2 regions of the Lysinibacillus sp. YS11 genome follow, and region 2 is predicted to be linked to the other one. Evidence: riboswitches for the same ligand, from Rfam matches in the RefSeq annotation. Region 2 holds a riboswitch; the other holds the start of a gene.
What was found. Region 2 has a riboswitch for FMN ahead of ribE (riboflavin synthase). Riboswitches for the same ligand answer to the same signal wherever they lie in the genome.

Region 1 (4,402 bases), 230 kb from region 2:
TATAGAGAATGAAGAAGCACAACAAGAAAGTAAATCTTTAATACAAGATGAACGACCATCACGATTTAAGTTCCGAAAAATGCCGATTTTTACGAGTGTAGCAGCAGTTTTCGCGATAACGGTACTCGTTGGCTTCATGTTCATGAATAATGACGCTAGCCAAAAAGATCTAGCTAGTACGCCAGAAACGGCTAATTACTCTACGTTACAGGAAGATCGTTCTGCTAAAGAGGCAGCTACCCAGGATGAGGCACTTCAATCCAGTATTGTATCGGAGCATGAGCGTATGCTATCTTTACGGTCGTCTGTCTATGAGGAAGATGTGAAAGATGCTGTCGTTTTCCGTATTGGTTTGGCAGGACGCGATGCAGAAAGTGTTCCAATGACATATGTGATACCAAATGAGCGTGTAGCAACTGATTTTGGAACTGAAAAGCCTTCTACCCTACAGATGTATGAAAAATATGCTCCTCAAATAGATGAAGAAGCCAAAGGGTTTACGGATTATCATCCTTTTAAAGGTGAACTGAAGGAGAAGGAAGACAAGCTTGTCCACGTATTACCAAAGGACAATGACTATGATGTTGCATCAGCTACCGTTAATGAGTACAAAGGGACTTTAGAGGATACCTTCTCGGATTCTGAATATACGGAAGTTGAGATTCAAAATGAAGATGGCACACCTTATGAGTTTTCTCAGGAGAGTGAGCCAAGTCAAGCCATGTCATTAACAAACGCCAAGCATTTTAATTATTATTTATACCAAGATGGTAGTGGGGCAGAATATCTGTCACCAGATTTCCGTCAAACATTTGCTAATGTTACAGAGGCACTTACACTAATGAAAAACAAAAATGATGATGTTTATGTAACAGTGGTTCCTGAAAATGTAACATATACCGTGAAAGAGGAAGCAGAAGGTGTAGTCGTAACATTCGATATTCCCTTAGATTTAGCATCGATGGAGCCAATTCGCGCTACCCAATTGATTGAAGCTATGATGTTAACTGCTGCTAGCTTTGACCAACAATTACGCTTGGATAATGTGGTCCAAGAAAGCTGGGAAGGATTCGATTTAAAAACGTATTTGCCCAAGCCTGTGGGGCCAAATAAACAATATATGCCTTAGTCAAAATCAAAAATGGAGCATTCCTGTAACATGGAATGCTCCATTTTTACAATACTTACAAATCTAATCGGAATTTTTTAAGCAGAACTATTTACTTTTTCTTAATAATTAATTATAGTAAGGTTGTAGTATAAAATAATATGATTCATCTTCGGGGCAGGGTGAAAATCCCGACCGGCGGTAATAGAGTGGTGAACCGTTAATGTTTCCATTAACTCGAATGGTTTATGCTTCGCTCTTCAGCCCGCGACCTGTGCAAATTTATTTGCATGGCTGACTTGGTGTGATTCCGAGGCCGACAGTTAAAGTCTGGATGGGAGAAGATGGAGGTACGATCGTCATTCATTGTTATGAAATAAACTATGACCGAGCGCTTTTTTGTATGGCTTTTTAAACAGTGCTCAAAAATAGTTTAAATTGACGCTTATTCGTCATGCCTTTCTCCCTTGTGCTCTTTATGCATAAGGGTTTTTTCGTGCTAACAATTGAAAGATCGTCACCTTTCTTCTTGCGAGATTGAATCAGCAAAGAGGAGAGAGTTTTCTATGAAGAAAAATGTTAAACTTCAATCGTTTATTACGATTGGCATGCTGAGCAGTATTTCGTTTTTATTAATGCTTTTTAATTTCCCAATTCCACCATTCCCAGCATTCTTGGAAGTCGACTTTAGTGATATGCCTGCATTAATAGCAGCCATCACAATGGGGCCTGTAGCTGGTATTTTAGTAGAATTATTTAAAAATGTATTGGATTGGATTTTCTCTGGAACGCCAACAGGTGTGCCAGTAGGTCATATTGCCAACTTTGCAACAGGTATTTTATTTATTTTGCCTGTAAGCCTTATTTTTAATCGCTTTAAAACAATTGCTGGTCTTGTTGGAGGTTTAGCGACAGGAACAGTCGTAATGGCAGTAGGGATGAGTATTTTAAACTACGCAGTATTTTTACCGATGTACACATACTTCTTAGGAATGGAACCGGTTGTAGGTGACTCACTTTATAAAATGATTATCGCTGGGATTTTACCATTTAACATTGTGAAAGGTGTTTTATTAACGGCTATTATGGCGTTTTTATTTACAACTATGCGCAAGTGGATCGACCGCCAGCGTTCTATCTATATAACAAAATAATTTTTACTAACCTCGGGTGAACATACCTGAGGTTTTTTTTTGGAAGGAATGATGGATAGGGAAAGGTGTGAAGAAAAGAAAGGCAAAACTAACGGATAAATATAGAAAAAAGTAATGGAGTAAAATAGCTAACTAGTACTTTATAATTATAATCTAGTCGAAAGCTATATTTTCATGTAAAATAGAGAAGAGTTTAGAATGTTTGAGGAGTTTGAAGAGATGAGTGGAAAAAAAGGACAATGGTCTAGTAAATTAGGTTTTATTTTAGCGTCAGCTGGTGCGGCGATCGGACTAGGGGCAATTTGGAAACTTCCTTATGTAACAGGACAAAGTGGTGGAGGAGCATTTTTCCTTATCTTTGTGTTATTTACCTTGTTAATAGGACTACCGATGTTATTGTCCGAGTATGTTTTAGGACGTGGTACACAATCCGAGGCTGTAACAGCGTATAAAAAAATTGCTCCAACTAAGCCAGGATGGGCCTGGATTGGTCGAATGGGCGTGCTAGGCTGTTTTTTATTATTAACTTTTTATAGCGTTGTTGGAGGTTGGATCTTTATTTATAGCGGGCTAGGTGTAGCTGGCGCGGTAATTGATCCAGCAGTAGATCCTGCTGAATTATTTGGAAAAATTATAGGCACGCCTTGGATTACGCTAGTTGGTCTAGTGTTGTTTACATTAGCCAACGTACTTGTGATTTCATTAGGTGTACAAAATGGGATTGAAAAGGCCAATAAATGGATGATGCCGTTACTTTTCATAATGTTTATTGTCCTTGTTGTGCGTGCAGTTACATTAGATGGGGCAATGGAAGGGGTAAAATTCTTCTTATGGCCTGATTTCTCGAATATTACGGGTAAGGCATTATTAGAAGCCTTAGGGCAATCGTTCTTTGGGTTAGCAGTAGGTTTTTCTTGTCTAGTTACATATAGCTCTTATCTAAAAAAAGATGTCAGTCTTCCGAATTCAGCGGGTTCTGTAGTGCTGTTAACCGTGCTTGTTTCATTTTTAGCAGGTTTAGCGATTTTCCCTGTTGTGTTCGCCTTTGATTTAGAGCCAGCAGCGGGTCCAGGTTTGCTATTTATGGTGCTACCAACAGCATTTAGTCAAATGCCATTTGGTGAAGTGTTTTTAGCCATGTTTTTATTGCTATTTTTATTTGCTACATTAACGTCATCATTTAGTTTATATGAGATTATCGTCGCGGCATTTATGGAGCATAGTCAGAAATCCCGTCCAATGTGGACACTTTTACTTGGTATAGTCGTATTTATTGCAGCTATTCCAGCAGCACTTTCTTCGAGTGTTTTATCGGATATAATGATTTTTGAGAAAAGTATCTTTGATGCAACCGATTTTTTAGTGTCGAATATCATGCTTCCGCTAGGGAATTTATTCATTGCTATTTTTATTGCCTATGTAGTGGATAAAGATTTTGTGAAGAGAGAATTGCTAACGGGTAGTCAAATGGGACAAGGGTATTATTCGACATATCGTATGTTAATGCTAGTTGTTGTACCGATTATCATTCTAGTTGTGTTTGTTAATATGCTACTGCAGTATTAAAGAAAAGGTATATTTCGTCATAGGAAAAATACCTTCTCTTAGTGTTAAAAACATAACAGTCAATAGAAAGGTAGAAATGGATTTCTATTGCAAGGCTACTTGCTTTCCTGTGGGCGAGTGCCAGCAGCTTCCTCCGTGTAGGGGCTCACCTGTCTCGTTAATCCACGGGAGTCAAGAAGCCTTCCACACCAACCCAAAAAATCTCAATCTTTTTAGCAAAGGTTTTCAAATAAAGTAAAGGAGTTCATTACCCTTTTATGAAGAGGTGTTGTCACTCATCACTTCTCCACATTGAAAATAAGAGCCTATCCCCTCTAAGTATACAAATAATGGGTAGATTTGATCGCTATGCTACTATGAGGTAAAGACACTTTGTAGAATGGTTGATAGCGTCACTCCTATGGGATTTAGCGGCTCATCGGACGCCCCCCCTGGAAAGGACGCTGGCGGAACGGAAATCAACCTCTCGCCTTGCAAAGTTACTATTTCTACCGTTGACATCTTCTTTTTTAACAACATAAAAAGGTGTATTCCGTCTAATAGGAATACACCTTTTATTATGATTATAGAGATT
Region 2 (4,402 bases):
GAGTTAATAATTTCCCCAATCGAATAGGAGAGGTCCTTGAACCAGATTAATAAGCTTAAATAGCCACCAAAGAAAGCAAAAAATAACGTATTAGTATCGGTTCCTAATATATCTCTTCCTATGCTTAAGCCAGCTGTAAATAATTTTTTTCTACTAATCGAAGGATTGCGATAAAAAATCTCATGCATAGAGGTAGCGATGGAAATGGCTACATCCATAATGGCACCAATCGTACTCATAATGATGACTGATGCACCAATCTGCACAAAATTAACACCAATGTAGAGAGAAAAGATGCTGATTTCTTCAGTTGATTCTTCGCCAAACCCTTGGATCATCGACTTTTCCGTTACAAAGGTAATAAAGAGTAGTAACACACCTATCGTCACCATCGTCGAGATAAAGGCTGTAATGGTTTTACTGTTTGTTTTATTGATATAGAAAAGACTAATAGAGCTAATGACCGTACAGGCAATAAACGTCAAGATGATGGGGCTATTTTTAGGGTTTGTCATTAAAAAAATGGTGACAAAGAGCACACCAAAGTTTAGGAATAAAGAAAGAAATGAGCGTATCCCCTGTCTACCGCCGACAAGTACCATTAACACGAATAATATAACTGCTAATAAGACGACAACATTCATCCTTGAACCCTCTTTCGATTAATGAAAAATATAGCGGTATACTGACTGATAGGAATCGTAAGGACAACACCAATACCCCCTGCTAAGGCACGGGCTAATTCTAAAGAAAGATTTAAGGACAATGTAAGCCCTAATGTGGAAGAATTTTTTAAATAGAGAATAATCATAGGTATGGAGCCGCAAAGGTAGGCAAAGAATAAGATACTTGTAATGGTACCCATAATATCTTTACCGATTTCATGTCCCGAAGATTTAAGAGCCTTGACAGAGATTGTAGGATCTTGCTCGTATAAAGCAAAAATTGAGGAAGCCATTGTAATAGAAACATCCATTACTGCCCCAAGTGAGCCAATAAATAAACCTGCCATAAAGACGGTACGATAGGGACGTGTTAAAAATTGCATTTCTTCATAACGAAGACCATTTTCACCTGTCAACCACATTACAATAGAGCTTATGATAAGCGCTATAACAGTGCCTAAAAGTGTGGACACGATGGCTACATATGTTTTTGTATGCAATCCACTAATAAGTAGTAGCGAAATAATCGTAAATAGCAGGGCGCAAATGCCGCTGACTAATAACAGGCTTACGCCCCCATGCTTCACATAAAGATCTAATGCGAATGATAAAATCACAGCATTGACACTCAAACTAATGATAGAAAATAAGCCTTGTCTTTTACCTACAATAAGTAGGGCAAAAATAAAAATCCATGCAATCATTACCATGGTTTGATCTCGTTTTAAATCGAGAATGGTTCCTGTTAAAACAGATTGTGTTGTGCGATCATCTAGCGTGACAAAGATTTCATTGCCTACATGGTATTCTTGATCAAAAGCACCAGATGAAGAATAGTCATTCGTCAAATGAATGAATTGCCCCTTATGCTGACCATTTTTGATAATGGCCATAATCTCCTGTGTAAACAAAAAATCCTCATTTTCATACATATCTGTCATCGGTTCTGATGCTGTTACATCCACTTGCGTTATTTCCGCTATCGGTCGATCATAAAATTGTTCGTTATGATGTACGAAAACGATCGAAACCCCACAACAGAGTGCTAATAGGGCATAGAAAATAGCTTGTTTAAAAGGTATATTTTTAAAAAATGTCAAGTAAATGACCTCCAAACTGCTAGACTGAATAGTCACTTGTAAAGGAACGTTTTTTTGATTAAGAAGTTCCATAAACAGGTTAAATGTCATCATTTTAATAATATCTTTTACATTTTTCAAGTCGAGTCAGAGCTGTTTAAAATTTATGCTTCGAAAAAAATTTAAAAAGAAGGATGGATAATATAATAAAATAGTGTTATCGTAAGACTAGCTAAATAAAAATATTCTTCGGGGTAGGGTGAAATTCCCAATCGGCGGTGATGAAGCAATTCAAAGTCCGTGAGCGCAAGCTGATTTGGTGCAAATCCAAAACCGACAGTTACAGTCTGGATGGGAGAAGGGTAAAAATGCGAACTTTTTAAATTGATACTAATTTAGAAGGTTTATTTGACTATGCATTTATTACAAAACTTCCCAATCATCTTGTGGGAAGTTTTTTTATTTAGCTACAATCGAATAGAAGATGTTCTTCGGGGTAGGGTGAAATTCCCAATCGGCGGTGATGAAGCAATTCAAAGTCCGTGAGCGCAAGCTGATTTGGTGCAAATCCAAAACCGACAGTGATAGTCTGGATGGGAGAAGAACGAATGAGATGACAGTCTATGAAAAAATTGTTTTCAAATAGGCTTATTTGTTGATGTCTTATACTCCCAAAACCCCTTTGATGTAAAGGGGTTTTTATTTTTTATTGCTAACGAGAGAAGGGAGAAGGATAAGGCACAAAAACAGGTGGATCAACTTTAAAAGTAAAGGATAGAAGTGCTAATAAAGTAGAGTAGGTGATGGAATGTTTACAGGACTTGTAGAGGATATTGGTATCATAAAAGCCGTGCAAAGCGATCGGGACAGTATGGAAATTACGGTTCAATCAGCTAAGATAACGGAGGATGTCAAGCTTGGTGACAGTATAGCGGTCAATGGAGTTTGTTTAACAGTGACAAATTTCACACAACAGCAGCTTACGATGGATGTTATGCCTGAAACAGTCAAAGCAACAAATCTACAGCAGCTGGCAATAGGCGATTCTGTTAATTTGGAGCGTGCCATGCCTGCTAATGGACGATTTGGTGGCCATTTTGTTGCTGGTCATGTTGATGGAGTCGGCAAAATTTTGCGAAAACGTCCAGTAGCAAACGCCGTTTATATTGATATCGAAATGTCAGAGGAACTAACCAACTTTTGTATTCCAAAGGGTTCCATAACAATTGATGGCACAAGCTTAACCCTTTTTCATGTTGAAGCCAAGAGTGTCACAATTTCACTTATTCCTCATACTTACAAAGAAACCGTTTTAGGTATGAAGAGGGTTGGAGCAATCGTTAATATCGAAACCGATTTAGTTGGAAAATACATTATAGGGCAATTAAAAAAGGGGCAAACAACGCCAGCTATTACAAGAGATTATTTAGCACAACATGGTTTTTAAATCACAGAATAGGAGTTGATCATCGTGCTACATTCAATTGAAGAAGCCATAGAGGATTTAAGGCAGGGCAATATGATTGTGGTGGTTGATGATGAGGATCGAGAAAATGAAGGAGATCTTCTGGCACTCGCTGAATTCATCACACCAGCAACAATCAACTTTATGGCAACCAATGGTAGAGGTTTAATTTGTACGCCGATTTCGCAGCAGCTTGCACAAAAGCTAGATTTATATCCAATGGTTCAGCACAATACAGATAACCATCAAACCGCATTTACGGTAAGTATCGATCATGTAGAAACAACGACAGGGATTAGCGCCTTTGAGCGTGCGCTAACGATACAAAGAATGATAGAAAAGCAAGCTAAGCCAACTGATTTTCGTCGACCAGGCCATATTTTTCCGTTGATTGCGAAAGAGCAAGGAGTGCTGGAACGGAGAGGGCACACGGAGGCCACTATTGATCTAGCGAAGCTTTGTCATAGCGTACCTGCAGGTGTTATTTGCGAAATTATGGGTGATGATGGGCACATGCTTCGGTTTGAAGAACTAACAAATTACGCTGCACATCATGGCTTAAAAATGATCTCGATAGAAGCATTGGTTGCTTATCGTAAACAATTATCCACTAATAAAACTAAAATTTCTATGTAAAAAGGAGAAGGAACAATGGGTCAAACATTTGAAGCACAATTAATTGGAACGGATTTGAAAATTGCAGTAGTAGTGGGTCGTTTTAATGAGTTCATTACTAGCAAATTATTGGATGGGGCAATGGATGGTTTAACTCGTCATGGGGTTGATTCTGCATCTATTGATGTTGCATGGGTGCCAGGAGCTTTTGAAGTTCCTTTTATAGCGAAACAACTGGCAGAAACCAAGAAATATGATGCTATTATTGGTTTAGGTACTGTTATTCGTGGCTCTACAACACACTATGACTATGTTTGTAATGAATCGGCAAAAGGCATTGCCAATGTGTCATTGTCAACGAATGTACCTGTTATTTTTGGAATTGTTACTACCGAAAATATTGAACAGGCAATTGAACGTGCAGGAACGAAATCTGGTAATAAAGGCTATGATGCGGCAATGTCTGCAATTGAGATGGCAAATCTAAAGAAAATGATTGGATCAGGACAATTTGAATAGTCGTCACAACATTTGTTTCTTTGAATATTTTGAACAACCATGGGAAAAATATGCTTAAG

Region 1: another riboswitch for FMN. It lies ahead of LBYS11_RS06030 (ECF transporter S component); the one in region 2 lies ahead of ribE (riboflavin synthase).

The regions. Positions count from the first base shown of each region.
Region 1 covers NZ_CP026007.1:1,283,212-1,287,613, forward strand. The annotation lists gene LBYS11_RS06025 (RNA polymerase subunit sigma) at 1-1,129, shown strand, start outside; FMN riboswitch at 1,273-1,458, shown strand; gene LBYS11_RS06030 (ECF transporter S component) at 1,675-2,262, shown strand; gene LBYS11_RS06035 (sodium-dependent transporter) at 2,482-3,828, shown strand; gene LBYS11_RS06045 (STAS domain-containing protein) at 4,401-4,402, opposite strand, start outside.
Region 2 covers NZ_CP026007.1:1,514,929-1,519,330, forward strand. The annotation lists gene LBYS11_RS07190 (YibE/F family protein) at 1-644, opposite strand, end outside; gene LBYS11_RS07195 (YibE/F family protein) at 641-1,765, opposite strand; FMN riboswitch at 1,986-2,111, shown strand; FMN riboswitch at 2,228-2,353, shown strand; gene ribE (riboflavin synthase) at 2,553-3,191, shown strand; partial or broken gene ribB (3,4-dihydroxy-2-butanone-4-phosphate synthase) at 3,216-3,833, shown strand; gene ribE (6,7-dimethyl-8-ribityllumazine synthase) at 3,861-4,343, shown strand.